Regions from separate parts of the Ahrensia sp. 13_GOM-1096m genome, predicted to be linked through region 3. Evidence: predicted binding sites of a transcription regulator. Region 3 holds the regulator's gene; each other region holds the start of a gene.
The links. Region 3 encodes PhoB, which activates phosphate uptake and scavenging genes when phosphate is short. Its sites were predicted from a motif close to TGTCATNNANCTGTCAT; they were not measured.
Positions count from the first base shown of each region.

Region 1: the regulator PhoB is predicted to act here: its motif matches at 1,881-1,897, upstream of N530_RS0106010 (PhoX family phosphatase).
Region 2: the regulator PhoB is predicted to act here: its motif matches at 3,980-3,996, upstream of N530_RS0114570 (UDP-2,3-diacylglucosamine diphosphatase).
Region 4: the regulator PhoB is predicted to act here: its motif matches at 2,154-2,170, upstream of N530_RS0100785 (PHP domain-containing protein).

Region 1 is NZ_JIAX01000009.1:410,551-418,556, forward strand. It holds gene N530_RS0106000 (L-aspartate oxidase) at 1-667, opposite strand, end outside; gene nadA (quinolinate synthase NadA) at 664-1,734, opposite strand; gene N530_RS0106010 (PhoX family phosphatase) at 1,951-3,936, shown strand; gene N530_RS0106015 (MFS transporter) at 4,073-5,308, shown strand; gene recO (DNA repair protein RecO) at 5,478-6,212, opposite strand; gene era (GTPase Era) at 6,231-7,163, opposite strand; gene rnc (ribonuclease III) at 7,160-7,894, opposite strand; gene lepB (signal peptidase I) at 7,891-8,006, opposite strand, start outside.
Region 2 is NZ_KK211156.1:161,308-169,313, forward strand. It holds gene bmt (betaine--homocysteine S-methyltransferase) at 1-990, opposite strand, end outside; gene N530_RS0114560 (methyltransferase domain-containing protein) at 1,080-1,745, opposite strand; gene N530_RS0114565 (DUF3419 family protein) at 1,755-2,984, opposite strand; gene N530_RS0114570 (UDP-2,3-diacylglucosamine diphosphatase) at 3,002-3,823, opposite strand; gene N530_RS0114575 (NADH-ubiquinone oxidoreductase-F iron-sulfur binding region domain-containing protein) at 4,064-5,746, shown strand; gene fdhF (formate dehydrogenase subunit alpha) at 5,746-8,006, shown strand, end outside.
Region 3 is NZ_JIAX01000006.1:310,400-318,405, forward strand. It holds gene pstB (phosphate ABC transporter ATP-binding protein PstB) at 1-604, shown strand, start outside; gene phoU (phosphate signaling complex protein PhoU) at 634-1,341, shown strand; gene phoB (phosphate regulon transcriptional regulator PhoB) at 1,365-2,060, shown strand; gene N530_RS0101870 (GcrA family cell cycle regulator) at 2,125-2,703, opposite strand; gene N530_RS0101875 (aspartate aminotransferase family protein) at 3,062-4,249, shown strand; gene argF (ornithine carbamoyltransferase) at 4,289-5,206, shown strand; gene N530_RS0101885 (Hsp33 family molecular chaperone) at 5,266-6,261, shown strand; gene N530_RS17255 (efflux RND transporter periplasmic adaptor subunit) at 6,341-7,864, shown strand; gene N530_RS0101895 (efflux RND transporter permease subunit) at 7,864-8,006, shown strand, end outside.
Region 4 is NZ_JIAX01000006.1:82,975-90,980, forward strand. It holds gene aroA (3-phosphoshikimate 1-carboxyvinyltransferase) at 1-1,063, opposite strand, end outside; gene N530_RS0100770 (hypothetical protein) at 1,095-1,292, shown strand; gene N530_RS0100775 (TIGR02300 family protein) at 1,329-1,778, shown strand; tRNA gene N530_RS0100780 (tRNA-Ala) at 1,914-1,989, shown strand; gene N530_RS0100785 (PHP domain-containing protein) at 2,213-3,145, shown strand; gene N530_RS0100790 (ABC transporter ATP-binding protein) at 3,228-4,289, opposite strand; gene N530_RS0100795 (ABC transporter permease subunit) at 4,286-5,122, opposite strand; gene N530_RS0100800 (ABC transporter permease subunit) at 5,110-5,904, opposite strand; gene N530_RS0100805 (ABC transporter substrate-binding protein) at 6,107-7,204, opposite strand; partial or broken gene N530_RS18795 (transposase) at 7,313-7,429, shown strand; gene N530_RS0100815 (outer membrane protein) at 7,563-8,006, opposite strand, start outside.

The DNA of each region.
Region 1 (8,006 bases), on a different contig from region 3:
CAGCCAATAACGCACCAGCGCGTGCTGCCATGCCGATGCCGCCGCCGCGCGCTTCCGTTGGGTTTGTTGTTACTTGATAAAGGTGCCCAACGCCGCCCGTTGCCATGACCACATTCGAGCCTTCAATGACAATGGGGTCGCCCGCACCTGCCGCATCACGTGCAACAACGCCCGTAACCACATCATCTTCGACGGTAAGGTCTTCGACGACATAGCCTTCAAGCACGCGAATAGATGGTGTTTTCTCCACAGTCTGAACCAAAGCTTGCATGATCGCACGTCCAGCACGGTCACCCGACACGCGCACGATACGGCTTTCGGAATGCGCAGCTTCACGGCTAACCTGTAACTTGCCTTCCAAATCACGGTCAAATGGCACACCGAATTCCAACAGATCGTGAATGCGGTCTGCCGCTTCGCTTGCCATCATCCGCGCGACTTTTTCGTCGACGATGCCATCGCCAGCGATCAAGGTGTCTTCGACATGTTTGTCTATGGTATCGCCCTGCCCGACGGCGGCGGCGATGCCCGCTTGCGCCCAAGCAGATGAAGCGCCCATACCAATTGGCGCAGCAGCAAGCACAGTTACAGCGCGTGGCGCTAATTTGAGTGCACAGAAAAGGCCAGCTAACCCGCCGCCAATGATAAGGATGGGTTTATCGGTCACTGATTTAAATTCACCATACGTTCAACGGCTTGGCGCGCACGGTCTGCCGTTAAAGGATCAACATGAATTTCTTCTTTCATCTCCAGCAGCGCATCCAAAATTTTCGGCAGCGTGATACGCTTCATATGCGGGCAAAGATTGCATGGCTTGATGAATTGCACATCCGGCGCGGAGCTTTCGATATTGGATGCCATGGAGCACTCTGTCACCAGCAGCACTTTTGGTGGGCGCTTATCACGCACATAATTAATCATGCCCGATGTTGAGCCTGCATAATCGGCAATGGCGACAACAGAAGGTGAGCATTCTGGGTGCGCAATAATCTGAATTTCAGGATCAGCTTCTTTATAGGCAAGCAATTCTTCAGCGGTAAAACGCTCATGCACTTCGCAGTGCCCTTTCCAAGTCAGAATTTTGACTTTGGTTTGCGCCGCCACATTGAGCGCAAGAAACTCATCTGGAATACACAGAACACGGTCAACGCCAAAGCTTTCGACAACGGCAACAGCGTTTGATGATGTGCAGCAAATATCGCTTTCCGCTTTCACATCGGCAGACGTGTTCACATAAGTGACAATCGGCACGCCGGGGTAGCGTTCGCGCAGCTGGCGCACATCAGCGCCTGTGATTGATTCTGCCAGCGAACAACCGGCCCTCATATCTGGGATAAGCACAGTTTTATCAGGATTCAGCAGCTTAGAGGTTTCGGCCATGAAGTGAACGCCGCACTGCACGATGATATCTGCATCGACCATCGTTGCTTCTTTTGCCAATTGCAGACTGTCGCCGACAATATCAGCAACACAGTGGAAAATATCCGGTGTCTGGTAATTATGGGCTAAAATGGCCGCATTACGCTCTTTTTTCAGCTTATTGATCGCATAGACGTAAGGCGCATAAACAGGCCACTCAATGGCCGGAATGTGCTCTTTTACCAATTCATAAAGATGCGCGGTTTCGCGCTCAACCTCTGCATTCCACTCCAAATTAGGCCGTGGTAGAACGCCGTAACGCTCAGCTGCTGTCTTACCGCCAGTGCTGGCATTCGATGTTGAAACAGAGGTCATCGCCTACTCCCTTAATCGCGCATTTTGCGCTCTGTATAGGACATATCCACTGATATGGGGCTCTGCAAGGTATGAGCGGTAATATTCAACCTTATGCGCGATAAGAATCGCTATCTTTTACCCACTATATTCATCACTTTTCGGCCTGTCATGAAACTGATGTATATCCCGTCTTAAGCTGCGGCCCTTCCTTTCACATAATTTATAGGTGCCGCTATGAATAAATATATCAAGCTTGATGACGAGATTAAAACGCCAACAGACATTCGCGAAGAAAGCGAAGATGTGGGCCGCAACACTTCCGATAACCCGACCATGGGAGATATTATCAATCGCCGTCTTTCACGTCGCGGATTTTTGAGTGGTTCACTTGCTGTTGCCGCCATTAGTACAACAGTTTCGCCGATTGCATTACTTGCTGCATCAGAAGCGCGCGCGGCCACAACATCATTCGACTTTGAAGAGATCATGGCTGGTGTTGATGAAAAGCACTATGTTGCAAAGGGCTACGATGCTGACGTGTTGCTGCGCTGGGGCGATAAAATATTCGCCGATTCTCCTGAATTTGACCCAATGAACCAAAGCGCGGAATCTCAAGCGAAGCAATTTGGCTATAATAATGATTATGTTGGCTTTATTCCACTTGAAGGTAGCAGCGATCACGGCATTTTGGTGGTCAATCATGAATATACAAATGCTGAATTGATGTTCCCGAACTGGGCAACAATTGGCAAGGACGGCGAAGGCAAAGATAAAGTGAACAATGGTGCGTTCACGAAGGAAATTGTCGACATTGAAATGGCCGCACATGGTGGCACGGTCATCGAGATCAAAAAGACAGATGGCAAATGGGCACCCGTGCTCGACAGCAAGTATAATCGCCGCATTACTGCGACAACCGAAATGTTGATTTCTGGTCCTGCGGCAGGCCACGAACGCCTGCAAACAAATGCTGATGCAAGCGGCACAAAAGTGTTCGGCACACTCAACAATTGTGCGGGCGGTGTGACGCCTTGGGGCACATATATTATGGCTGAGGAAAACTTCCACGGTTACTTTGGCGGCAGCTTGCCAGAAGGCCACCGCGAAGCTGCTAATTACGAACGCCTTGGCGCTCCTGCTGGCTGGTATAGCTGGGCCGAACACCATGAGCGTTTTGACGTATCAAAAGAGCCAAATGAAGCAAACCGTTTCGGCTGGATCGTTGAAGTAGACCCAATGGACCCAACTTCTATGCCGGTAAAGCGCACGGCGCTTGGTCGTTTTAAGCACGAAGGCTGCGAAACAATTGTCAATCCGGTTGATAACCGCGTTGTTTCATATTCCGGTGATGATGAGCGTTTTGATTACACATATAAATTTGTCTCTAACGCAAAATTCAATGCCGAGGACCGCGCAGCCAACAAAGATATTTTAGATGATGGCGTTCTCCATGTCGCCAAATTTAATGAAGATGGAACCGTTGACTGGATGCCGATGATATTCGGTGAAGGCCCTTTAACGGCGCAAAACGGCTTTGAAAGCCAAGCCGATGTGCTGATTGAAACGCGCCGTGCAGCCGACCTTCTTGGCGCAACGAAAATGGACCGTCCTGAAGATGTTCAGCCAAATCTGACCAAAGGCACGGTCTATGTGATGTTGACCAACAACACACGCCGCAAGGTGGGCGATGAGAATGCTGCCAACCCACGTGCAAATAATGCTTTTGGTCACATTATCGAAATCACGGAAACAGGTGGCGACTTTGCCTCAACCAAATCCACATGGGAAATCTTGCTCAAATGCGGCGACCCAAAAGTGGCTGAAGTTGGCGCTTCATTCCACCCCTCGACAACCGATAATGGCTGGTTTGGCATGCCAGACAATTGCGCGGTTGATGCTGAAGGCCGTTTGTGGGTTTCTACAGATGGAAATGACAAAGAAAAAACCGGACGTACGGATGGCCTTTGGGCGGTTGAAACAGAAGGCGAGCTGCGCGGTGCATCAAAGCTGTTTTTCCGCGTGCCTATTGGCGCTGAAATGTGCGGTCCAGTGTTTACACCCGATGATGAAACACTGTTTCTTGCAGTGCAACACCCGGGCGATGACGGGCTTGCAACCTTTGAAAACCCTGCAACACGCTGGCCAGATTTTAAAGACAACTTGCCAACACGGCCATCGGTAGTCGTTGTCACCAAACAAGGCGGCGGTAAAATCGCTTAATTGAGTATAATGTGCTTTAAAGGCGGCTCTTATTGGGGCCGCCTTTTATAAATAAAAAATTCTCACCTGAGCTAACAATTTTATTGAATTGCGTCTTGCACGGGAAAAGTACAATTTCGCCGCTCAGGAGATTCCCATGCATTCATCAACCACGCCTGCTAAATCCGATTACCCTTGGCTCATTATTGCATCTGGCTGTCTTATTGCGGCTATGACCTTCGGGCCGCGCTCAGCAATGGGGTTCTTTCAGCTGCCTATGCTTGCCGACACTGGTTGGAGCCGCTCTGATTTTGGCCTCGCCATGGCCCTGCAAAACCTCATCTGGGGCGTTGGTCAGCCGTTTTTTGGTGCAATTGCAGATAAATTCGGCACATGGCGCGTTTTGGCACTTTCCGGCTTCATCTATGCAGCAGGTTTGTTGCTGATGGCTTCGCCCGAAAGCCTTTGGTACTTGCATTTGGGCGGCGGCGTTATGGTGGGGCTTGGCATTGCATCTGGCTCATTTGGTATCGTGCTGGCTGCCTTTGCGCGCAATGTTACGGCTGAACAGCGCAGCTTTACGTTCGGACTAGGCACTGCGGCAGGTTCTGCGGGCATGTTCATTTTTGCGCCCTACTCACAGGCACTGATCAATCATTTTGGCTGGTCAGACTCTTTGCTTATTTTATCAGCAATGATGCTCGTCATCCCGATACTCGCCATACCGCTACGCGGTAATTCATCTTCTGGCACACAGAAACAAACGGATGTGGCACAATCAATCGGTGCGGCACTGCGCGAAGCATTTTCGCATCAATCATATATTTTGCTTGCAGTAGGCTTTTTTGTCTGTGGTTTCCAAGTGGCGTTTATTACGGCCCATTTTCCCGCTTACATTGGCGATATTGGTATTGAAGCAAAGTTTGCGGTGCTCGGCCTCGCCTTAATCGGGTTCTTCAATATTATTGGCTCTTTAGCATCGGGAATTATCGGGCAAAAATATTCCAAGCCGATTTTTCTTGCCTTGATTTATATCGGACGCTCAATCGCTGTGACGGCATTTTTACTGCTGCCGCAAACAGGCACGTCTGTTGTTATTTTTGCCAGCGTTATGGGGCTGTTGTGGCTTTCCACTGTGCCGCCGACCAACGCACTCGTCGCGATTATGTTCGGAACGCGGTATCTTGGCATGCTGGGCGGTATTGTCTTTTTCTCACACCAAATCGGATCATTCCTTGGCGTTTGGCTCGGCGGTTATCTTTACGACATTTATGGTTCATATGATCCCGTTTGGTGGCTGGGCGTTATACTTGGACTTTTTGCAGCACTTATACATTGGCCAATCAAAGAAACTGCTATCGAAAGAGAAAATATAGTTATCCCAGCAGAATAAATTAATTTTCGTCATAAAGTTGCCATATAATATTCTTACACTATATTTAAGTTGGATGATGGCAGCCCCTATATTTGTCAAAGGCACTTAACCCCAAGGTGCCTCTAGCGCAGCCCTCGCGCTTTATCATCCCAATTCGGCGGCCAAGTTGGTCGCCTTTTTTTTAAGTTTAAGCAGCTGGCCATCTTTTGGATGCTGCATTCAAAAAGCCAATGCGCGATTCCGGTGGCTTTACCCCTCTTGGATAATAAATATCGCGGTCAAAGAAGTAGCCCAACATATGAAAAGCATCCGCCAAGTCACTCATTGAGCATTCACGCTCACTGCTTTTCATCAAAAACTGCGGCAAAGGAAGCAGCTTATCTTTCCAAGGCGCGCCCGCCTCTGCGCTCACCGCCTGCCCACTTTTAGGCGAAATATAGATCAGATTTTCGCGCACACCGCTGCCCGCACACCGCGACAGATCAAGCCCAAAGCCAAGCTCATCCAGCAAACGCATTTCGAATTTGACCATCAAGGGGCCTGCAATTTCCGGCTTATCTAAATGTTCCAGAAGCACTTCGAGCGCGCCATACATCGCCTCATGCGGATCACGCTCAGGCAGCAGCCGCAAATGGCTGCCCAGCAATTGTATGGCGTTGACGCCCAAAGCACTTTCCATCAGCCGTGCGGCGGTCATTTGCAGCGGTTCAATTTGATAAGTGCCAAGATGCTCATCAATGCGAGCACGCCATACCGCTTCAACTCTATTTCCAGGCTGAAGAAAAGGCTGCATTCTGCGGGACCTACCGCCGCGCACAAGGCCCAAATGGCGGCCATGTTTAGGCGTCATAAGTTCAACAATGAGACTTGTCTCACCGTGTTTTTTACACCCTATGATAATGCCTTCGCCGCGCCATTCCATCCGGCTTAACCTATAGCATTAATCGTGGAAATCGAGCCCCATTTCGCGGTAACGCGCAGGGTCGTCGCCCCAGTTTTTGCGTACTTTGACAAATAGGAACAGATGAACTTTCTGCTCCGTTAGCTCGGTAATTTCTTTACGGGCTTGCATGGAGATATTTTTAATCGCCTCGCCCTTATGGCCCAGCACAATCTTCTTTTGGCTGTCGCGCTCAACATAGATCGTTTGTTCAACCCTTACAGAACCATCGGGCTTTTCTTCCCAAGCTTCGGTTTCAACTGTTGTTGCATAGGGTAATTCCTGATGCAGACGATCATAGATTTTCTCGCGTGTGATTTCAGACGCAAGAATACGCATCGGCAAATCAGACACCTGATCTTCAGGATAATACCAAGGGCCTTCCGGCAATGCTTTTGCGAGTGCATCCAGTACAGTTTTACAACCATGGCCTTTGAGCGCTGAAACCATGAATGTTTGATCGAACGAAACACGTTTATTCAATTCGGTTGTCAGCGCCAACAAATCCGGCGGATCGATCATGTCAATTTTGTTTAAAATCAGCCACTTAGGTTGGCGAACTTCTGAAAGTGATTCAATGATACGCTCTTCATCATCACGGATACCTTTGCGGGCATCAATCATCACAAGGACGATATCGGCATCATGCGCACCAGTCCAAGCCGTTGACACCATTGCGCGGTCTAGCCGGCGCTTAGGCTGAAAAATACCCGGCGTGTCCATGAAAACAATCTGCGTATTTTCATGCATGGCAATGCCGCGAATAAGCGTACGTGTTGTTTGAACCTTGTGGGAGACAATCGAAACTTTGGAGCCGACTAAGCGGTTCAACAAAGTTGATTTACCTGCATTGGGCGAGCCTATAAATGCAGCAAAGCCTGACCTGGTTGCGGGCTTATCTTCGCTCATTGTTACGGGTTGATCTTCAATCATTTTGAAACGCCTTTGGTTTCAGGTTTCCATACCGCTTCGCGGCGAAGTAATTTTTCAGCTGCAGCTTGTTCAGCAAGGCGCTTAGAGCGCCCTTCGGCCCGTTCAGCTTTCAGCTTACCAACCTTCACTTCAATCACAAATACCGGTTCATGATCCGGTCCTTCGCGAGAAATCTCACTATAGGCTGGCACTGTCTCGTGGTATTTGTGTGACCACTCTTGCAATTCCGTTTTAGCATCGCGCCGTGCTGCGGCAACATGCGCGGCACGTGGCTCCCAATAGCGATTAATAAACTGCCGTGCCGCAGGTATACCACCATCAAGATAAATTGTTGCGATCAGCGATTCGACCACATCTGCACGCATGTTTTTCTGGCGCTCAGACTGTAGATCACGCACATCAGCGCCAGTGCGAATAACTTCGTGCAATTTCAGCTCGTCAGCGATCTCTGCTAAGGTTTCAGCATTGACTAGCGCGTTAAGACGCACTGAAAGTTCGCCTTCATTGGCCTCGGCAAAACGCGCAAACAGCATTTCGGCAATACAAAGCCCCAGCACACGGTCGCCTAAGAACTCCAGACGCTCATAATCCTTGCCGGTGCGATGCTGCGCACTGGAATGCGTCAGTGCACGATCAAGACGCACGATGTCTTTAAACTTATGGCCCGTTAGCTCTTCAAGCTTTTCAAGCTTTTGAGACGATACAGTTCCTGCAGGTGCGTTATTCGTCATTCTGCCGCCGACTTAAACAAACGATCGCCTCGTACAGATGACGGCCAGCGCCAAATCTCTAATGGCGAAGCGCCATCAGCAATCGAGAAGAAGATATAGTTGGCGCGGCCAA
Region 2 (8,006 bases), on a different contig from region 3:
TCTTTGCGGGCCTTCACCGGCTGCTGCCGCTTTGGTGTTACGCATCGGGCCAATTTGGTCGCAAATAAATTCAACCGTTGGGCGCTCGGCTTTCACATGATTGTCGAGCGCGACACGCATCGCACGCAAATGATCGCATGATGTGCCGCAACAACCGCCGATAATGGCTGCACCACCGTCGATGGCCAGTTCAACATATCTTGCCATCAGGTCAGGGGTGCCGGAATAAACGATTTTATCGTCTTGAAATTCTGGAATACCGCAATTGCCCTTGATGACGATTTTCGCATCGGGTGCAGCGTCTTTCATATCGAGCAGCGAAGACAAGATATCGGAAGCACCAACACCGCAATTTGCGCCGTAAGCTGTTGGCGCTTGTGGTGATTTTTCAAAAATCTTACCCATTTCAGCCGGATGTATGCCCATCATGGTTTTGCCTGCCGTATCAAAAGATGCGGTGCAAACAAATTCCATGTCTTCTGCGGCAGCGGCCTCTGATGCTGCTTGCATTTCGCCGCTGGCAGACATTGTTTCGATCCAGATAACATCCACACCGCCAGCCTTTAGGCCCTTAATTTGTTCGCGGAATGACTCCACTGCAAATTCATAAGTTAGAGCGCCAAGTGGGACGAGCAGTTCACCTGTTGGGCCGACAGAACCGGCAACGATTATTTTGCGATCTGCTTTATCTGCAACGCTGCGCGCAATTTCAGCGGCTTTTTTATTGAGTTCGAAAACACGATCTTCGGCTTTGTGAAGCTTTAAGCGTTGGCGCGTACCACCAAATGAGTTGGTCAGAAAAATATCAGCACCGGCATCAACAAAGTCCTGATGCAGTTTGACAATTTTTTCTGGTGCGCTTTCGTTCCAAAGTTCTGGCGCTTCTCCTGCTTCCAGTCCCATCGCAAATAGGTTGGTGCCCGTTGCGCCATCGGCAAGAAGAACGCCTTTTTCAGCGATGAAATCAGCAAGAGGTGTTGCGGTTGTCATTAGATGCTCCAAGATTCAGAATGTTATATAAAGAAATAAAGAAATCTTTATGTGTTTGCAACGCTTGATTCTTGTCGCGTTCATTCAATCTAGGATATGGATGGTTTTTTGATGACCGTGAAGTGTGCATAGCCACGATAGAGAGTGCCGAATTCAGCGGTGCCGTGGACTGTTCTGGCAATTCTACGCGTTACCGTTTCAAGGTCCTGCCGTGGCTGAACATGAAATTTGCGCAACCAGCCATAGAGCGCATTTTTAAACCAGTTCGGGAGTTTTGCTTGATTGCCAAAATCAACAATCCAAAGTTCGCCGCCTGGTTTTAATTGGTGCGCGGCATGTTCAATCGTGGCTTTCCAATCAGGTATCATCGACACCGCATAGGAGAGCAATATTCTGTCGAATTTTGAAACGTCAAAAAGCGCTGCCCCGTCAAAATTGGTGGCATCGCCCTTGGCAAGTTGAACCTTACCTTGAAGGCCCGTTCTTTGCAGATTGGCTTTTGCGGATTTGAGCATTTCTTCAGAAATATCCAAACCATAGAGTTTTGCGGTTGGATAAAGCTTTGCCCCTAAACACAAATTTCGCCCCGTACCGCATGCAATTTCGAGCATGGTGCCGTTTTGGGGCACAGCTAAGCGTTGCAAAATTTGATCGCGCCCAAGCAGGTAAAACTTACGAGTCGCGTCATAAAAATAGCGCTGCTTACCATAAATGGTATCCATCAAGGATGCGTGGCTGTGATCTGCGTTGCTCAAAATCTTACTCTATTTTCGGGTGTAAATATGAAAGCCGCCATAAATCGCAGAGCGGTCTTCCAGATTGAGCGCTTGTGAGCGTTGTTGATCATAATGCCAGTTGCCGAGCACTTGGGCATCCACGCGCCCTTGAAGAATGTCATTCGTACCAGCGGTGCGGTAGATTACGCGCGCGCCACTTTGGGCGGTGCGATCAATTTGTTTCCACATGGCGTTGAGCTGTTGATCGGTCATCCAGTCTTGCGCGTCGAGTAGGATGTAGCAATTTTTAGTCTCGGCGGGCATTTCCTCCAGCAGATCGGTGAGGTTGCGATTGTGGATTTCGGCCTTGTGAACATTGTTGCGCACAGTTTCATAGTGTTCTTTTTGTAGATATAGGGGCAGCGGTCCTGTGCCATCTTGTTTGTAAGAGCGGTTAAACGCCTGCCAAGCAAAGTAGTTTTCATTCAATGGAAAATCACACATGAGCTTGCGTGTGCGCTCGGTGAGTACGGCATGAATGTCGCCATCTGCGGCTCCGGCAAGTGCCTCATATTGCTGCGGCGGAATGCCGAGACCAAAAAGAGATGCACGGTTAGACGTGATGAATTTGATGAGTTTTGCATTAAGAGCAGGGCGCATTTTTGCGTCGAAAAATGCTTTTTGCTCTGCCTGTGTTTTGCAGGCCAAAAACGCTTTGTAATCCACGCCCAATAGTCGTGACATGAAATGTGCAATGCCGATGAACTTACCAAGTGCGCCGTAACGGTAAAAACCATCTTCAAACATATCGATCCGGCGCGCGCGTAAGCCTTTGCGCCCATTCCAATAGTCTAGCGATTGCTGATCCAAATAGGGGGCAATATAATGGTCAAATAATGCAGCATTGCCTTTGACATTTGCTTTGCCAAAAAACTGATAAAAAGCATCATAATCAGGCAAGTGAAGTGCAGCGGTATATTTCAAACGGTTGAGCGCGATGTGAGCCGGAGACAAATCAACCGCAGTTATGGATGCTGGCTGGGCGGTCAGGTAGCTCATAATATTGCAGCCACCAGAAGCAATCGTAACAACATGATCGGTGTGCTGAATGTTCAGTGCCTTCATATCTTGCTCTGGGTCTTCCCATATTTGCGGATAGACCAAGCCCGTGAATGTTTTGGCAAACATACGCTCTAAAATACCATCTATGCTGAGGGCTTTATTGCGTTGTACGGCTGCACCAAGCTGAGTGCGTACAGTGTTTTGAATTGCTGACATTGTGTGATTTCTGCCCTTTAAGCGGCGGATTGTTTGCCATTCGTATTGGTTGATTGTGGAGCGCTGGCGGCCAATAATTTAAGGTTTCTAAGGCGCATCTCTTCGGCCCAATCGACGAGATGAAACTTGCCACTTTCATCTTCTAAAATTGCCGTGCAACTCTCCACCCAGTCGCCTGTGTTTACATAACGAATGCCGTTTAAATCATGCAGTGCGGCATGGTGAATATGGCCGCAGATAACACCGTCAACGCGTGTCTTTTTCGCTTCTGTTGCGAGCGCTTCTTCAAAGTCGCCAATAAAATTGACAGCTTGCTTAACCTTGAGTTTTGCCCATTTAGATAGGGACCAATATTGGCCACCCCAAAGGCGGCGCACACGATTGAACCACCCGTTGAACCAGAGCAAAAAGTCATAGGCCCAGTCACCTGCATGGGCGAGCCATTTTGCGCCCATGACAACCATATCAAACTGGTCGCCGTGAATGACGAGATATTTCATGCCGTCAGCGGATATGTGAATGTCGCGGTCGCGTACTTCGATGCCGCCAAAATGCGTGCCGAGGAAGCCGCGCAGCATTTCATCATGATTGCCCGGAATATAAATTATTTCAGTACCCTTACGCGCTTTGCGCAATAGCTTCTGAACAACATCATTATGCGTTTGAGGCCAATAAAATGCCTTCTTCATTCGCCAACCGTCAAAAATGTCACCGACGAGATAAATCTTGTCGGCATCATTATGGCGCAGAAAGTCCAACAGCATTTCAGCTTGGCAGCCGCGTGTGCCCAAATGTACATCGGAAATGAAAATCGTTTTGTGGTGCTTGGTTTCAATCATAGCAGAACCGTTTTTAATTTCAGTTCGCTAGATCAGATTCATATGTCAGCTATATGAACATGCTGTGGTTCAAAATGTGAGATATTTGAACTGTATGTTTTGCAATGGGTGGTCGTGGGCCGCAAAATCCAGTAATCATTTAAACCGTAGATAAACACGACGCATTAACGACGCTTTAGAAAAAGCCTATTGCTCTTTGCCGTATTAAGTTGTGATAATGATGATATTGGATGATTTAAGATGAATGATTTGACGCCCATGCGCAAAGGCCGAAAAAGCAGTCTTACCAAAGGACGTCAGCTTGAAGACACAGCGCTGGACGAAGTAAGGCTTGCTTTGGCAGGCGCATCTCTTGCCCGCGATTTGCTAATCGAAAATCTTCACAAAATTCAAGACATGTTCGGCTGCATTGAAGCGCGTCATATTCGCGCTCTGGCTGAGGAAATGCGCATCGGCCAAGCCGAAATATATGAAGTTGCATCCTTCTACGATAATTTTGATGTTATTCGGGAAGACGACGAAAAACCTGCGCCGCTAACCATTCGCGTGTGCGATTCACTGTCCTGTATGATGAATGGTGCGGAAGATCTGATCGCAAATTTAAGCGCAAATGCGAACCCAAATCATGTGCGCGTTTTGCGAGCGCCTTGCATGGGGCGCTGTGCTGGCGCACCTGCAGCGCGCATTGGCGACCGCGAAGTAGACAATGCTTCGGCGGAAAAGCTTCTTAAAATGAGTGAGCTTGGCGAGTTTGATGTTGCTGTGCCTGACTATATCAATCTTCATGCCTATCAGGAGAGCGGTGGATATCAGGTGCTTGACCGTGTGCGTGCCAACGAGCTGACTGCTGACATGTTGATTGAAACGCTCAGCGGGGCAGGTTTGCGCGGTCTTGGTGGAGCAGGGTTTCCAGCGGGTAAAAAATGGGGCTTTGTCAAAGGCTACCCCGGTCCGCGCCTGATGACCATCAATGGTGATGAAGGCGAACCTGGTACATTTAAAGATCGGTACTATCTCGAAAGTGATCCGCATCGCATGTTTGAAGGTGCAATTGTTGCAGCTCATGCGGTCGAAGCGACACGTATCTATCTTTATATGCGGGATGAATATCCTGCTGTTTTGGAAATTTTGCGCACTGAAATTGCAGCGCTTGAAGAAGCCGAAATCATAGACAAAGGCTTTATCGAATTACGGCGCGGCGCTGGCGCATATATATGCGGCGAAGAAAGCGCGATGATCGAGTCGATTGAAGGTAAACGCGGGTTGCCACGGCATCGCCCGCCTTACATCGCAGAGGTTGGTTTGTTTGGCCGGCCAACACTTAATCACAATGTTGAAACATTGTGGTGGATACGTGATATCGTGGAAAATGGACCTCAATGGTTTGAAGATCAGGGCAAACCTGACCATCCAGGTATTCGGTCATGGTCTGTGTCGGGCCGTGTTAAAGAGCCAGGGGTCAAACAAGCGCCAGCTGGTGTTACCGTGCGCGAACTGATTGATGAATATTGCGGCGGTATGGCCGATGGACACAAATTCAAAGCCTATCTTCCGGGCGGTGCATCGGGCGGCATTTTGCCTGCATCCATGGATGATATTCCGCTGGATTTCGGCGATAGTCTTTTCCAGCATGGCGCGTTTGTGGGATCGCACGCTGTCGTAATCTTATCCGATCAAGATAATATCAAAGATGCGGTCATCAATTTGATCGATTTTTTCGCGCATGAAAGTTGCGGCCAATGTACGCCATGCCGAAGCGGTACTGAAAAATTATCCAAGCTTTTGCGCAAAGAAGGCAAGCTGGATGAAGAAACCATCCGCGATATTGAACAAGTTATGCGCGATGCGTCGATCTGTGGTCTGGGGCAGGCGGCACCCAATCCGGTCAATCATTTGCTGACCCATTTTAGGGAGGATTTGTGATGAGCAAGCAAGTCAGTTTTACTCTTAATGGCAAGTCGGCAATCGCCGAAGATGGCGAAACCATTTGGCAGGTTGCAAAGCGCGAAGGCGTGGACATTCCTCACCTATGTTATCTTGATAAGCCCGGTTACCGCTCGGATGGTAACTGCCGTGCATGCATGGTGGACATTGAGGGCGAGCGTAATCTTGCTGCATCATGTATCCGTAAACCTTCAGAGGGCATGAAGGTAAATACGGCGACAGAGCGTGCAGAAAAAAGCCGCAAAATGGTATTTGAAATGCTCGCCGCTGATATGCCTGCGCGCGATAGCGGCCCTGATGATAAATCCGTCTTTTGGGCATGGGCGGAAAGCTTTGGCATTGACGGTTCGGACCGTCTGCCGAACAAATTTGCCGATGCCTCGCGCGAAGTGCATGACATTTCAAATCCGGCCATTGCTGTGAATATGGATGCATGTATTGCCTGCGGTCTATGCGTGCGTGCGTGCCGCGAAGTGCAGGTTAATGATGTGATCGGCATGGCGCAGCGCGGCTCTCATTCGGTACCTGTTTTTGATATTCATGACCCGATGGGGCTTTCTACCTGCGTGACATGCGGCGAATGTGTTCAGGCTTGTCCAACCGGAGCGCTTTACGAAAAAACGCTTATGGATGAGGCGGGAAAAACACGCCAAATCAAAGAGTTTGATAAATCAGTCAATTCCGTTTGTCCGTTTTGCGGTGTTGGTTGCCAGACAACGATTAATGTCAAAGACAATAAGATTGTTCAGGTAGATGGCCGCGATGGACCGGCCAATGAAAACCGGCTCTGTGTTAAAGGCCGCTTTGGTTATGACTATGCGATGAGCAATGAGCGCCTAACCAAGCCGTTGATCCGCCGTGATGATGCGCCCAAGCGCGGCGATATCGATATGCGTTTTATGAAAATCGAAGACGTTTTTCGCGAAGCGACATGGGAAGAAGCGATGGCTAAGTCCGCTGAAGGGCTGATGGCGATAGAAAAGGAATATGGCGGCGATGCGCTCAGCGGTTTTGGTTCAGCCAAGGGTTCGAACGAAGAAGCTTATCTGTTCCAGAAATTGGTGCGCCAAGGTTTTGGCACCAATAATGTCGATCATTGTACGCGGCTTTGCCATGCTTCGTCGGTTGCAGCGCTGCTAGAGGGCGTTGGGTCCGGTGCTGTGTCTGCGCCATTTACAGATGCAATGGTGTCTGACTGCGTGATCATTATTGGCGCACGCCCAGCCACCAACCATCCGGTTGCTGCGACCTATTTCAAGCAAGCGGCAAAAAAGGGCACCAAGATCGTTGTCATGGACCCGCGCAAGCAGGACATGATGAAATTTGCAGAGCATGCTCTGCAGTTCAAGCCGGGTACAGATGTCGCGATGCTGAATGCCTTGCTGCATGTGATCGTTGATGAAGAGCTTTATGATGAGCAATATATTCAAGCAAATGTAACGGGCTTTGCGGCGCTTAAAGAAAAGGTCAAAGACTTTGCGCCCGAAGACATGGCCGAAGTTTGCGGCATTCCGGCAGAGACTTTGCGCGAAGTGGCGCGTCTTTATGCAACGTCCGAGCGGTCCATCATTTTTTGGGGTATGGGTATATCCCAACATACGCATGGCACGGATAATTCTCGCTGCCTGATTGCGATGGCTTTGATTACGGGGCAGATCGGGCGTGAAGGCACAGGTCTGCATCCATTGCGCGGCCAAAACAATGTGCAAGGGGCCTCTGATGCGGGCCTTATTCCGATGTTTTTGCCTGACTATAGAAGCGTTGAGAACGCCGATATTCGTAGCCAGTTTGAAAATGTTTGGGGCGCGACCATTGATCCGAAACGCGGTCTTACCGTTGTTGAAATCATGGATGCTATCCATGAAGACAAGATCCACGGCATGTATATTATGGGCGAAAACCCAGCAATGTCGGATCCAGATCAGCTTCATGCGCGTGCAGCACTCGCCAAACTGAAACATCTTGTTGTTCAAGATATTTTTCTGACTGAAACAGCATGGCATGCTGATGTGGTTCTGCCAGCTTCTGTGCATTCAGAAAAGCTTGGTACATTTACCAATACGAACCGTCAGATACAGATCGGTCGGCCAGCGCTTGATCCGCCCGGTGAAGCGCGACAGGACTTGGACATTATCATTGATCTTGCCAACCGGATGGGCCTTGGCTGGACTTATGGTGACGTTAGCGATGTCTACAATGAAATGATGCTTGTTATGCCATCATTGAACAATATTCCTTG
Region 3 (8,006 bases):
CATGAATGATACGATTGATATTTGTAAGGTCAAAGGTCTTTTAACGCTTGATGGCGAAGATATTTATGACCCTAATATTGATGTTGTGGAATTGCGCGCACGCGTAGGTATGGTGTTCCAAAAACCAAACCCATTTCCAAAGTCAATTTACGAAAACATCACTTATGGTCCGCGTATTCACGGCCTTGCAAAATCAAAAGCTGATTTGGATGTTATCGTCGAAAAAAGCTTGCGCGGTGCAGGTCTATGGGAAGAGGTGAAAGATCGTCTTTTGGAGCCTGGTACAGGCCTTTCCGGCGGTCAGCAGCAGCGTCTTTGCATTGCACGCGCAATAGCGGTTCAGCCTGAAGTCATTTTGATGGACGAGCCATGTTCGGCGCTTGACCCGATTGCAACTGCAATTGTTGAAGAATTGATCGGCGAATTGCGCGAGCAATATACAATCGTCATCGTGACGCACTCCATGCAGCAGGCTGCGCGTGTTTCACAGCGCACAGCCATGTTCCACTTAGGCGATTTGGTTGAAGTTGATGACACAGAGACCATTTTCACCAACCCTTCTGAAAAACGCACACAGGATTATATAACTGGCCGCTTTGGCTAAGTTTAATCTGTTCTGATTAGGAAATTGAAATGATAAAGCAACATACGGTTTCAGCGTTCGAAGATGAAATGCAGTTTCTCACGCATAAGATTGCGGAGATGGGCGGCCATGCTGAAAAAATGATTGGTCAGTCAGTTAAAGCACTAACGACAGGCGATGTAGACCTTGCACGTGCCGTTATCAAAGATGACATGCGCCTTGATGAAGGCCAGCGTGAAATTGATGATAAAGCCGTGCTATTAATTGCACAGCGCCAGCCAATGGCGAACGATTTGCGTGAAGTTTTTGCCAATATCCGTATTTCGTCTGATTTGGAACGCATTGGCGATATGGCAAAAGGTATCGCAAAACGTGTCAGCTCTGTTTCGGAATATTCACACGGTGTGAAATTTGCGCGCGGTATTGAGCATTTGAGCGAACTTGCCTCAGCGCAGCTCAAAGAGGTTTTGGATTGCTACGGCACGCGTTCGGTTGACGAAGTCAATAATATCATTGAGCGCGACGAAGAAATTGACGCAATGTACACGTCTCTATTCCGTGAATTGCTCACTTACATGATGGAAGATCCGCGTAACATTACAACATGTACGCATCTCCTGTTCTGCGCTAAAAATATCGAGCGTATCGGCGACCATGCAACAAATATTGCCGAGGCAACATATTACATGGTCAAGGGTCAAAAACTTGATGCAGCACGTCCAAATGAAGACAAAACACATAAAGTCAGCCTAGATTAAGCTGGTGGATACGAGGTGATGTGATGAGCGCAAAACCACGCATAATGGTTGTTGAAGACGAAGAAGCATTGAGCATTCTTCTGAAATATAACCTTGAGGCAGAAGGGTTTGAGGTTGAAGCTGTTAGTCGCGGCGACGAAGCAGAAGATATGCTGCGTGAAAGTCAACCTGACCTTTTGCTGCTTGATTGGATGTTGCCGGGTGTAAGCGGTATCGAGCTTTGCCGACGGTTGCGTGCACGCCGCGAAACCCAAGATATGCCAATCATCATGTTGACCGCACGCGGCGAGGAAAGTGAGCGTATTCGCGGTCTTTCAACGGGTGCGGATGATTATGTCGTCAAACCATTTTCAACACCTGAATTGTTAGCGCGTGTGCGTGCAATGTTACGCCGCGCGAAGCCGGAGGTTCTAGCTGATCGTTTAACAGCTGGTGACATTCAGCTCGATCGTGAGGCTCACCGTGTTTATCGCAATGAGCGCGAGCTAAAGCTTGGTCCAACTGAATACCGTCTGCTTGAGTTTTTTATGTTGGCTCCAGGGCGCGTATTTTCGCGGGTACAGCTTCTTGACGGTGTTTGGGGTGATAATATTTATGTTGATGATCGTACCGTTGATGTTCACATCGGGCGTCTTCGCAAGGCGATAAATATTGGCCGCGTTAAAGACCCAATTCGCACTGTTCGCGGGGCAGGTTATGCTTTGGAAACCGTGAAATAATACACTTGAATGAGTACAATTAAAAAAGGCGGCTTTTAAGCCGCCTTTTTGTTTTATCTATCTTTTAGCGCGGACGGCGCCGATCTTGTGGCTGCTGGAAAGCAAGCTTGCTGTGATATTTACAGTAAGGAGAACTTTCTTCATTGCCATGTCCACAGAAATAGAACTCACCTTGTAGTGGATCGCCAAACGGCCACTTACAGGTGTTTTCGTTGATATCAACGAGTTTCAACTTAAGCGGCATAGGCGCGACGACATCATCAGTGTCACGGTGTGGCGCTTTGTAGGCGACAACTTCGTGATCCTGTTTTAGCGCGGTTGCACCAATCGTGTGCGTGACAGATGGCGGTGTGCGTTGCGGCAATGTGAATGTGCCAACGCTCGAGCCGCCGCCCGAAGAGGAGCCACTGCTGCTTGCTGATGAGGACGCTGGACGCGAAGTGCCACCACTATTGGGTGTGCGGCGCACGCGCGGTGCAGCAGGCTTTGTCGATTTAGCTCGCCCTGAAAGTTTAAGGCGGTGGACTTTACCAATCACCGCATTGCGGCTTACGCCTCCAAGTTTAGCAGCGATCTGGCTTGCGCTCAGACCTTCTGCCCATAATTTTTTCAGCATTTCTACGCGTTCGTCGGTCCAACTCACGGTCGTCTCCATCCTGTTTATAGATAGAATCCCTCTCCGTTGCTCGGTCATAGATATTAGACCTGCGACGTACTCGATACATGAGGAACAGTTTACTATCTGGCTTTCTTGCCGTTTTTTTTAAACTACAATAGTGCTGGACTCTCGATCAAGAGTCCTGAGGCACTAACGAATCCGAATTCTCGGTTTTCCCCAACTTCAATGAAAAGTGAGTCAAAAATGCATCACAATCTTGATTTTCTTGAAGGTTAACCACAGGCTGCAGCGATTGACATCTGTGTTTAGCTCGCATTATCTGTCATTGCCGCTCATGAGGGCGGCATTTTTCATTTTCATTTATACCTTCTAGGCCAGAAACATGAATGCGCCGTCATCACTCTTTAATACTTATAACAGAGCACCCATCGTGGTCGAGCGCGGTGAAGGCGTTTGGCTGTATGATCAAACCGGCCGAAAATATTTAGATTTTGGCGGCGGTGTTGCGGTTAATGTACTTGGCCATGCCCATCCGCATTTAGTGGAGGCGGTAAAGGCGCAGGCTGAAAAGCTCTGGCATACATCGAACCTATATGAAATTCCGGGCCAAGCGCGCGCAGCTGAAAGGCTTTGCAACGCAAGCTTTGCTGACCGCGTATTCTTTACGAATTCAGGTGCAGAAGCGCTGGAGTGTTCCATTAAAACTGCGCGCCGTTACCATTATTCAAAAGGAAACCCTGAGCGGTTTCGTATTTTGACTTTTGAAGGCGCATTTCATGGCCGCACGCTCGCAACGATTGCGGCCGGTGGGCAGGAAAAATATTTGGAAGGTTTTGGCCCGAAAGTTGAGGGTTTCGATCAATTGCCATTTGGTGATCTGGATGCGCTCAAAGCTGCCATGACCCATGACGTTGCTGCAATATTAATTGAGCCAATTCAAGGTGAGGGCGGTATCCGCTCGGTGCCCACCCAGTTTCTTCAAGACATTCGCCAATTGTGCGATGAAAATGATGTCTTGTTGATTTTGGATGAGGTTCAAACCGGAATGGGACGTACTGGTCACCTTTTTGCCTATGAACTTGCCGGTATTGAGCCCGATATTTTAGCTTCTGCTAAAGCACTTGGCGGCGGCTTTCCTGTTGGTGCATGTCTTGCGACAGAAGAAGCAGCAAGCGGCATGGTCCCAGGTGTGCACGGCACGACATATGGCGGCAATCCATTAGCTATGGCTGCATGTAATGCCGTTCTTGATATTGTGCTTGAAGATGGTTTTCTTGATGACGTGAAGCAGAAATCTTTGCGGTTTAAGCAAGGTCTTGCTTCGCTGACAGATCAGTTTCCTGATGTGGTCGAGGAAGTGCGCGGAGAAGGTTTGATCTTGGGCTTGAAATGCAAGGTCAATAATCTCGACTTTGTCAAAGCATTAATGGAACAAGACATGTTGGCCATACCAGCTGGTGCAAATGTGGTCCGGCTTTTGCCGCCGCTTAATATCACCGATAACGAAATTTCAGAGGGTTTGGCGCGGCTAGAAAAAGCGGCCCAAAGTCTATCGCTGAAAACGCCTTAACGCGTATCAGCTAAACTCACAAAAGTTTGGAACAAAATCATGGCTCCTCGTCATTTTCTAGATATTGCTGCTATTGATTCAGGTGAACTTCGCCGGATCATGGAAGCTGCTGGCACACGCAAAAAAGCGCAAAAAGCTGGAACGGCCAACAAGCCTTTAGATGGTTTGGCACTGGCGATGATTTTTGAAAAGCCGTCGACCAGAACGCGTGTGTCATTTGATGTTGGAATGCGCCAGCTTGGCGGTGAAACAATCATGTTGACGGGCAATGAAATGCAGCTTGGCCGTGATGAAACTATTGCCGATACGGCAAAAGTGCTGTCACGATTTGTTGATATTATCATGATCCGCACAAAAGAGCATGACCGCCTTATAGAATTGGCTGATGCCGCAACCGTGCCTGTGATTAACGGCCTGACGGATGATACGCACCCTTGTCAGATCATGGCTGATCTGATGACTTTTGAGGAGCATCGTGGTCCTGTTGCCGGCAAAAAAATTGCTTGGACAGGTGACGGCAATAATGTTCTCCACTCTATGATAGAAGCCTCAGCACGGTTTGATTTCGATATGTCGATTGCCGTGCCTAAGGGCAGCGAACCTAATCAAAAATACATTGATTGGGCTGTGAAAAATGGCGCTAATGTTACCCTTACTCATGATGCAGCGGAAGCTGTGTCTGGTGCACATGCGGTTGTGACCGATACTTGGGTTTCTATGGGCTTTGAAGATAAGGCCAAAGGCCACAACGTGTTTCAGCCATATCAAGTCAATCAGGAATTGATGAGCAAAGCGGACAAAGATGCTTTGTTCCTGCACTGCTTGCCAGCCCACCGCGGCGAAGAAGTCACGGATGAAGTAATCGACGGACCACAATCTGTTGTTTTTGATGAAGCAGAAAATCGTCTGCATATGCAGAAGGCGATCATTGAATGGTGTGTGACAGGTCTTAAATAAGGCCATATTGTCAAATGAGCGCTTACTAAAACAAAGTGTGCGCCAGAAATGGAACTACCATGACCGAACTAAATGTAGCTGAAGGCGAGTTAACGCCTGTGCAGCTGGACGAAGTTGTGCCTTTTAACATCGATGTCTTAGACGCGAGGGGCCGTGCTGTGCTGCTCGGGCCATCATTGACCGCAATACTGGACCGTCACGATTATCCTGAACCTGTAGCACGGCTCTTGGGTGAGATGACTGTCTTGACAGTTCTGCTTGGCACATCGCTGAAATTTTCAGGTAAATTGATTGTGCAAACTCAAACAGATGGCCCTGTGTCGCTGCTTGTTGTTGACTTTGTAACGCCGGATTCCATCCGCGCTTATGCACGTTATGATGCTGACGCTGTTAATGCTGCGGTGGCAACGGGTAATACTTCGCCAACTGAAATGCTTGGAAAAGGCATGCTCGCGCTTACTGTCGATCCAGGCAAATATATGAGCCGCTATCAGGGTATGGTAAAACTTGACGGTTCGTCGCTGGAAGAGATTGCACACAATTATTTCAAACAGTCAGAGCAGATCCCAACGAAAATACGCTTGGCCGTTGGCAAACTGATTACGCGTGACAATGATGGTAACCAGCAAACAACGTGGCGTGCAGGTGGATTGCTTGCACAATTTTTGCCAGAGTCAGAAGATCGTGCTCGCCAAAAGGATTTGCATCCGGGCGAGGCACCCGCAGAAACTGATTTGTCTGTATATGAAGGCAATGACGATGAAGCTTGGGCAGAGGTCAAAGCGCTGGTCGGAACCGTTGCTGATAGCGAGTTGATTGATGAAGATTTGGGCGTTCATAAACTCCTATTCCGGCTATTTCATGAGCGCGGAGTGCGGGTTTTTGAAGGGCAGTCTGTTGTCGATCAATGTTCATGTTCGCGTGATAAGGTAGAAAGTCTTCTGCGGTCATTTTCGCCTGAACAGCGTGAAGAGTCGGTTGAGAACGGAAAAATATCGATCACTTGCGAGTTTTGTTCAACCAGCTACGAGTTTGAGCCAGCTGAATTAGAATAATTCTACGCGTTTTGTGAGTGATATTTAACTTGTCAGAACCACCACGCGTCTTAATGTTGATGTTATGGAGGCTTTGACAATGTTGCAATCGATCACCAAGGCAAGGCCGTCTGATGAGGATATTGCCCATGATGATGGGAAGCGGCACAAGCAACGCAGATTTCTTGTGCCGTTTGTTCGAGCGCTAATACAATTTGCGCTTATGGCAGCCGTTATCATTGCTGCTTATGTCATCATGGACCGCCTTATTGCCGCCAAGCCAGAGCGCACAGCGCGGCCAAAAGTCGATGTTCAAATACCTGTTCAAGCGGTAACAATAACGCTCGATGAACAACGTCCAACAATTAATCTGTTCGGGGAAGTTGCAGCTTCCCGGTCCTTGGAAATTCGCCCTTCAGTGTCTGGTGAAATCGTGTCAGTTAATCCTGACCTTGGCGCAGGGCAGCGCATTGAACAGGGCGTTGAACTGTTCTCCGTTGACCGGATTGATTTTGAAGCCGCTGTTGCAGAGGCCAAGGCGAACTTAGCGCAAACAGATGCAACGATTATTGAAAATCAAACCAATCTGAGTGCCGAACAAGGCCAGCTAGAATTTGCAGAAAGCCAATTGCTGTTGGCGCGCGCGGACTTAAAACGCGCCGAGCAACTACGCAAAAATGGAACTTTAACGCAAAAAGAAGTTGATGATCGTTCGCTTATCGCAAGCCAGCGCGAGCAGGCAGTGAGCCAGCGGCGCAATAATATTGCCGTTGCTCAAGCGCGTCTTTCTCAGCAGCAGGCCGTGCGTGAACGTTTAGAACTTGGCGTAGAGCGTGCGATCCGAGATTTAAACAACACAGTCGTGCGTGCGCCCTTTTCCGGTGTTGTGCGTTCCTCGAGTGTAGAAATTGGGCGCATTGTTTCGGCAAATGATGTTGCTGTGTCGATCTATGATGATGCGGCATTGGATGTGCGCTTCACATTAACAGATGCACAATATGGCCGTATCGCAGCGGACGGCGATCCCCTCATTGGACGAAATGTTGCCTTAAAATGGGCCGTTGGTGGCACGGACTATTCCTACACAGGAACAGTAACACGAATTGGCGCGGATATCGCTTCAGAGCGCGGCGGCGTAGATGTTTTTGCCCGCATTGATGAAAATGAGGAGCTGCCCGTTCAATTGCGTCCTGGCGCATTTGTGTCCATTGAAGTGCCCGACCGTCTTTATGAAAATGCGGCGCGTGTGCCCGAAACGGCTATCTTCGATTCCATTACGGCTTATATGATCATTGATGGAAAGCTGCAAGCGCGTGAATTGCACGTTGCAGCGTATGATGGTTCTGATGCGATTGTCACAGCTGGTCTGAGCCAAGGGGACCGGATTTTATCAACACGAATTTCAGAGATTGAAGAGGGACTGGCAGTACGCATCGTTGATGCAAATGGTGTTGCGGAAGAAGCCGATGAAATAGCAAAGCCTGAGCAAGGCAATCGCCCATCCGCAGAAGTCCTTGCTGCTGCGAAGAAAATCAGCGGTCTTTCAGATGCTGATTGGGAGGCTTTGCCGCGCCAGAAACGCAGGCTATTCATACAAGAAGCCCGTGAAGCGGCAGGCAAATAATGAATATGCCACACACCAATCCGCGCTCATTGATCTCAACATTTATTCGCCATCCCAATGCGGCGAATTTGCTGATGGTATTAATGATCTTGTTTGGTGTGTTTGCACTTGCGCGTATTAACACGCAGTTTTTTCCAACCAT
Region 4 (8,006 bases), 230 kb from region 3:
CAGATTCTTTGACACGCAATTCGTCTAGCCCGTCCATGAAGGTTTCACCTTCTGCAAAGGCTGCCGCGATAGCAAGAACCGGATATTCGTCAATCATGGATGGCGCACGTTCCGGTGGCACCACGACGCCCTTAAGGTTAGATGCTCTAACATGTAGATCGGCAACATCTTCGCCGCCCGCATCACGCATATTGATGATGTCAATTTGGCCGCCCATTTCCTGCAAAGTCGTAATAAGGCCTGTGCGCGTTGGGTTCATCAAAGCGTTTTCGATGATAATATCAGAGCCAGGCACAATCAGCGCGGCAACAAGCGGGAAGCCTGCAGATGAAGGGTCACCCGGCACTTCAATCGTCTGGCCACGCAATTCACCTTGTCCGTGAATGTGGATATGGCGTGTCCCATCGGCATCTTCTTCAATTTCAATTTTCGCGCCAAAGCCTGCAAGCATTTTTTCCGTGTGGTCACGCGTCATCACCGGCTCAATGACCGTTGTAATGCCGGGCGTATTCAGTCCTGCCAGTAAAACAGCAGACTTAACCTGCGCGGATGCCATTGGCACGCGGTAGCTGATTGGATTAGCGGTGCGCGGGCCATGCAGGGTGATCGGGCAGCGGTCACCATCAGCGGCTTCCACTTGAACGCCCATTTCACGCAATGGGTTGAGCACACGGCCCATAGGACGTTTTGACAAAGATGCATCACCGGTAAAGGTGGTTTTCATATTGTAAGTTCCGACAAGCCCCATGGTTAGCCGCGCGCCAGTGCCGGCATTGCCAAAATCAAATGGTTCTTCCGGTTCAAGCAAGCACCCATTGCCTGTGCCGTTGATAATCCATGTGTCGCCTTCCTTGCGGATTTGCGCGCCCATGGCCTGCATCGCACGGCCTGTTGCCAATACATCGTCACCTTCTAAAAGCCCTGTGACACGGGTTTCACCAGATGCGAGTCCACCAAACATGAATGAACGGTGAGATATCGATTTATCACCTGGTACACGTGCTTTACCTTTAAGCGGCGGAGACTTGTGAGCCGAAGCTGGCTTGGGTGTATGATTGTGCATTTTTGACTCTGAGCTAATAGGCGGTTTTAAAATGGAACTAGGTGCCGATTATCATGGCATTAAGCGAAAATCACGCCTAGATGCCGCCAAACCTTCAAATAGTTTGCATATCACCTATAAAGATGAGCGATGCGAGAAGCATTTGGGCTTTGACTTAAAGCGTCTTTATCGGTATGCACCCCCGATCATCACGAAAATAATTTACGATGGATCCGGCATTTCGCTGTGAATCATGCGATAAAAGCAAGCATAACCGAGGTTTACATTGGCTAAAGCTGAACTTGGAACAAAACGTACTTGTCCTGAAACGGATAAGAAATTTTACGATCTCAACAAAGATCCGGTAGTTTCACCTTACACAGGTAAATCTTATCCGTTGTCATTCTTCGACTTGCCGACAGGCCCAAGCCGCGCAAAACCTGCGCCGCCAATTAAGGCCGTTCAACCTGCATCTGTTGAAGACGATGATGAGGATGATCTAGAGTTGGAAGGCGCTGATGTCGTTTCATTGGAAGATGCCGATGATGACGAAACAAGTGCAGACGACGCAAAGAACATGCCTGATCTCGGTGATAACACTGACGACGACATCGAAGACGTTGACATCGATGACGATGATGACGACGACACATTCCTTGCGGCTGATGACGACGATGACGACGATGACGTTACCGGCATTGTGAATGTTTCTGGCGACGACGACGACGACAGCTAATTATTGAAATATTATTTCGATAAACACTTGATATCGCCCGCATTGGGCGGTATCGGAAATTCCAGAATTTGTTTGTTTGATTATCTTTTAAAATCCTAAGATCAGGCAAACCCGCAATAAGATTTATTGCACTTTGGGGCCTTAGCTCAGCTGGGAGAGCGCTTGCATGGCATGCAAGAGGTCAGCGGTTCGATCCCGCTAGGCTCCACCAATTTTCTATCATGTCGCAACTTTAAGCTGCTGATTTTAAATAGATTTTTATTCTTCTACATTCCGGCTATCTTCAAAAGTTTGCAACCGAGTAACTTACCTTACAACGTAGCGCCGAACTTGTGTTCTCGTTCGCTAATTTTCCTGTTCGAGCAATCAACCGACTGTCATATGCGTATTACAATTAGAGAACAAAAGAGGGGAGTTAAACGATGGAGACGAAAATGATACCCAGCGCATTCACAGCGAGCGGCCAATTTTGGCGGGGCAATTTACATACACATTCGACAAATTCAGATGGTGTATTAACGCCGGAGGAAGTTTGCCGCCGGTATCAAGCCGAGGGCTATGATTTTCTTGCCTTAACGGATCATTTTATAGGCCTTTATAACTACCCAATTACGGACACAGCTGCATTTAGAGGCGATGGCTTCACCACCATTTTGGGCGCGGAGCTACACTCTGGCGCGATGAAGAATGGCGAGTTGTGGCATATACTTGCCGTGGGTCTTCCTTCTGATTTCGCTGCGCCTAATTCTCCAGCCTTTAGTCCTGTGGACGGACAGGAAACAGGCCCAGAAATTGCACAGCGCGCGCGCGATGCTGGTGCCTATGTTGCTATTGCTCATCCACAATGGTCTGGTCTGACGATGGATGATGCGCGTTCGATAGACGCTGCTCATGCTGTTGAAGTATACAATCATGGCTGCGCGATGGGATGTGACCGTCCAGATGGTTTCCACACGCTGGATCTGCTTCTTAGCGAAGGCAAGCAGCTGAATTTATGCGCGACAGATGATGCGCATTTCTACGAGCCTGATCATTTTGGCGGATGGGTCATGGTCAAAGCTGAGAAGAATGAACCTGAGCAACTTTTAGCCGCATTAAAAAATGGCAACTACTATTCATCTCAGGGTCCAAATCTACATCATATTGAAATCAAAGATCGTCAACTTCACGTTGAATGCTCTTCAGTTTCAGCCATTATCATCCAAGGTCAAGGGTCTGCTGCCGTTGCAAAGCACGGCCATTCAATGACAAAAGGTCAAATCGGCCTTGGACGCTTTGACGCTTCACCTTGGATTCGCGTTACAATTATGGATGCGGCAGGCAAGAAGGCTTGGAGTAATCCGATATGGTGTGACGAATTCAAGTAAACGAATGTGAATGAAGGTTGCCCGTTTTCTGAGATGGAACGCGGGCAATTAACATCAACATTCGAAAATGATCGTGTCTGCTTTAAGCTGGTAGCGCGAGAATATCTGAGCTGGCGAAATAAACGGATGTTTTGTCACCAACATCTGGCAGCATCAGGCTAGGATTGTTGAACATATCAAATGATATTTCACGTCCTTCAACGTCCATTACGGCACGGATGACCGAGCCAAGAAAATTTATGCTGGTCACTGTACCATCGAGAGATACATCCTTTGCAGCATCAGGGACGATTGAAAATGCCTCAGGGCGCAGTGCTAAAGAAACCATGCCGTCTGATTTAACATGCTCGATAGGATCGTTCAGCTGTATTTTTTTACTGCCGATTAGGACGGTGCCGTCATCTCGATTGTGAACTTTCGCATCAATGATATTGAGAGTGCCGACAAAACCAGCAACAAAACGTGTCGCGGGCTTATTATAGATTTGATTGGGAGTGCCAATTTGGTCGGCGCGCCCCCCATTCATAACCACGATACGGTCAGAAATCGTCAATGCTTCTTCTTGGTCATGGGTTACAAATACTGTTGTGATGCCAAGCTTTTTTTGAATGTCTCTAATTTCTTCGCGCAGTGAAACACGAATTTTTGCGTCCAATGCAGAAAGCGGTTCATCAAGTAAAAGTACATCCGGCTTGGGCGCTAAAGCGCGTGCTAGAGCGACACGTTGCTGCTGGCCGCCAGACATTTCATAGGGGAAGCGGCTAGCTAGATGGGTAAGGCCAATAAGCTTGAGCATCTCTTCAACACGCGCTGAAACAGCCTGTTTTGTCATGCCTGATATTTTTAGACCGAAGGCAATATTGTCGAAAACACTCATATTTGGAAACAGCGCATAAGCCTGAAAGACCATGCCAATATTGCGCTTATTGGGGGCAACGTTTGTTACATCTTTGCCGCCGATTGTGATGCTGCCGCTTGAAGGTGTTTCAAACCCAACAATCATGCGCAAAACAGTCGTTTTCCCACAGCCTGACGGTCCAAGAAAAGAAACAAACTCACCTTTTTCAACTGCCAGATCAAAGCCTTTGACAACAGTGTTGGTGCCAAAGCTTTTGACGACATTGGAAATATTGACAAAGCTCATGCTTCAACTTTCTTATATAATTTAATGCTGAGCCTTGGAAACCAGCGCGACCCTGGTTTTTTGACCGCAAATAGTTGCATGAGCGCCATACAGGCCCATGTGAAGGCAAAGGCCATAATTGCAAGGGCGGCAGGTTCGTAGGCGCGGTCTTGACCAAGCTGAACAAGGTAAGGGCCAAAGGCGGGGCGGTTGAGCAGGCTTGCAAGGACGAACTCGCCCAATGAAATTGAGAAGGTTAAAAATGCGCCCGACATGATTGCGCCGCGTACATTTGGAAAGATAACAAAAGCAATAGTGCGGATGCGAGAAGCGCCAAGGCTTTCCGCAGCTTCGGTGAGCGTTTTAATGTCAATGACGGACATGCCATTGTCTATAGCTCTAAACATATAGGGCATCGACATAACCACATAGCCAAAAACTAACAATAAGTTGGTGCCCTGGTCGCTGCCTGCTAATGGCAACCAAGAGTTAGAGCCAAAAACACGAATATATCCGAAAACCAAAACTACAGGTGGTACAACTAGCGGCAGCAGGCTGATGAACTCGATGACCGGTCTAATGTGTGGGAGTTTCAATCGAACCCAATAGGCCGTTGGCACGATGATAACAGTGCCAATAACAATTGCGCAAAGCGATGCAATGGTTGAAAATGTAATTGTGTCTATAAATATCGAACTGTTGAGCACTGAGCGATAAGAGGCAAAACTATATTCGCCGCGTGTCATCTTCAATGAAAACAAGAACGTGGCATACAGCGGCACGAGAAAATATAGCGCTGACATAAGCGCAATTAATGTCGGCATAATTGGAAAAGGCTTTTTCATTTTTGCCATCTTTCCGCGCGTGCTCGCAAGATCAAATAAAGCGTATTTGAAACACCCATTATGACCACCATCCCGAGCGCAACTGCATAGCCAAGATTTGGATTATAAAGAACATTTCCGCGAATTTGCTGGAACAGAATAATTGGAACCGCATCAAAGCTGGATCCGGTCAAAGCGTAAATCGTGGCCAAGGTTCCAAAGGCGTTGGCGAAAAGTAATAAAAAGCAGCCAAGAATAGAAGGCATTAACACCGGAAGCGCCACCATTTGCCAATATTGCCGGCGCGTTGCGCCAAGAGTTTCTGCCGCCTCTCTCCATTCTGCCTTTAGACCATCAAGCGCAGGCGTGATCATGAGAAACATCAAGGGCAGTTGAAAATACAGATAGGCGAGAGCAAGGCCAAAGAAGGAAAAAAGCGTGAAGCCAAGATCATTATAAATATTGATGCCAAATAAATCACGCATCAGAATTGTGACTAAACCCAAACGGCCCAAAGTTGCAATGAAAGCAAAAGCAAGCGGAACGCCAGCAAAGTTTGATGCAACGCCGGAAAAAGTCATAAAGGCATGGCGCACCCATTTTGGCAGGCCGCCTAAGATAACAGCACAGCCTAATAAAAGGCCGGAAAGAGCACCAATAAAGGCTGACACAAAGCTAAGTTTTATTGAAAGCAAAAAGCTGGCAACTATATTATCGCTGCCCAGAGCGATGATATTTGCGAAGGTAAAATCACCGTCGGTATTTTGAAAAGCGCCAGTTACCAAATAAAGCACAGGGCCGATAAGAAACATCGCAGCAAAGAGGAAAAAAGGCACAACGCCAAGCCAATTCAAGTCCGGTTTGACAAGGTTCTTTTTCGGGGGCGGGGTATGGCCAGTTTGCACGGCCTCATAGGGCATTGTCGCGTTAAATGACATTTGGAACTCGCTTGCGTTATGCAGTCGTGCAAATGGACGCCGACGAGAAGTCGGCATCCAAGATTAACAAGGACGATTATTGAGCGCCCATTTCCGTTGCCCAAGTGTCAGCAACAACCGCTTTAGCGGCAGATTGCTCTTCGAGGCTTGGAAAAATCGCGTTTGCATAAGATGCAGCGTCGGGGAGTTTTTCCATGATGTCAGCTGGAATAACATTGCGAGCATTCATATCGTTGAAACGGATTGGGTGACAGTAACCTTTTAGATATTCAATCTGACCTTCGTCAGAGTAAAGGAACTCCATCCAAAGTTTGGCTGCATTTGGGTGTGGTGCATAGGCTGAAATTGCCTGAACATAAACACCTGCAATGACAGCGTCAGTTGGGATCGTTACTTCAACGGGTGGGTTGCCAGCTAATTTGTCACGCATTGCAAGAATGTTGTAGTCCCAGTCTGCAATGACGGGGGTTGCGCCTTGTGTTAAGTTTTGTGCGTTGCCGTTTGCTGCAACAAGATTACCGCTTTCTTTTAGATCTTTAAAGTAAGCGATGCCAGCAGTAGCTGCGTCACCGCCAGCAGTTGCACCTGTTGATATGCCAGCGGCATAAACAGTCATCATTGTACTATTGCCAGTACGTGGATCACCTTGAATAGATATTGAATTTTTGAATTTAGGGTCTTTCAAATCTGCAAAGCTTGTTGGTGCTTCAGACACAAAGTCTTTGTTTGAACCAAGCGCAAGAACGCCGTAATAATCGCCATACCAAAAACCATCAGCATCTTTGACTGAATCTGGAATAGAGTCCCAAGTTGAGACTTTGTAAGCTTGGATCAAGCCGTCTTTTTTCGCGGCAGGGCCAAATGATAGACCAACATCGATAACATCTGGAGCCTGAGGCCCAGTATTGTCTTTATTTGCTTTGATTGCTTCGATTTCGTCACCCGAACTTGCGTTGGGGTTTAGCTCGTTTACTTCTAAACCATATTTGGCTTTGAATGCAGCGATAACGCCGGCATAGTTACACCAAGAGTGCGGTAGAGCGATTGTTGTTAATGTGCCTTCAGCTTTTGCTGCAGCAATAAGATCTTCCATGGTGTCAGCATGTGCAACGCCTGATGCTAAGATTGCCAGCGAGGTAGTTAGAGATAAAAGTTTTGAAAACTTAAGAACCATTTTCTGCTCCAATGGATGTCAGCGATGTTAATCCTCACAGGTATGCCTGCTACATGACATCTATATGAACGCGTGGATTCAAACAGCCTTGTTGCAAGCTGGACGTGTCACGGCATGAGCAATGCAAGCTTCTATAATTGACGTGCGAAATATGGCGGGATGGATGCACCCTTGATTTCACGCATGAAAGCGATGGATGACGAGAATAAGCGGCTCAAGAAGATGTGCGTTAAATCTCTGGCGGCTAAATGACAAAGAAAAAGCCCGCCACGGTTTGAACTGTGTGCGGGCTTGAATAATTTTACCGATTTGAAGTGAACCTTGCAGGCTCGATTTGAAATCGTTTCGCTCGGTCAGATTAGAATTTATATCCAAGGCGGAACGTATATGTGTTCATTGATGCATTGATGTCGACGGGCAAAGGTAGATCCGCAAAGTCATCGAATTCATGACGTTGATACTGTACGCCAGCATAGAGGTTTTCCGTCAAACCAACATCCAAGCCTGCGCCATAGACAAGCCCAATGTCACGGCCCTCTAATATCGTATTTGGAGATGTTGTATTGCCCATTGCGCCGCCAATAAATGCATAGCCGTGAAACCTGTCGATTGCATAACCTAAACGTGCTGTAACCGACCACATATCTTCAATTGTAACTCGATCATTGTCTCTAAACATCGTGTCGTATTTTTGGTACGAACCTTCAATGCCGGCAACAAAGTTTCCCATTTGGTGGCTATAACCGATAAAGGCGCCATATACGTCGCCTTCACCTTCTGCAGCCGCATAAACCGTGCCGCC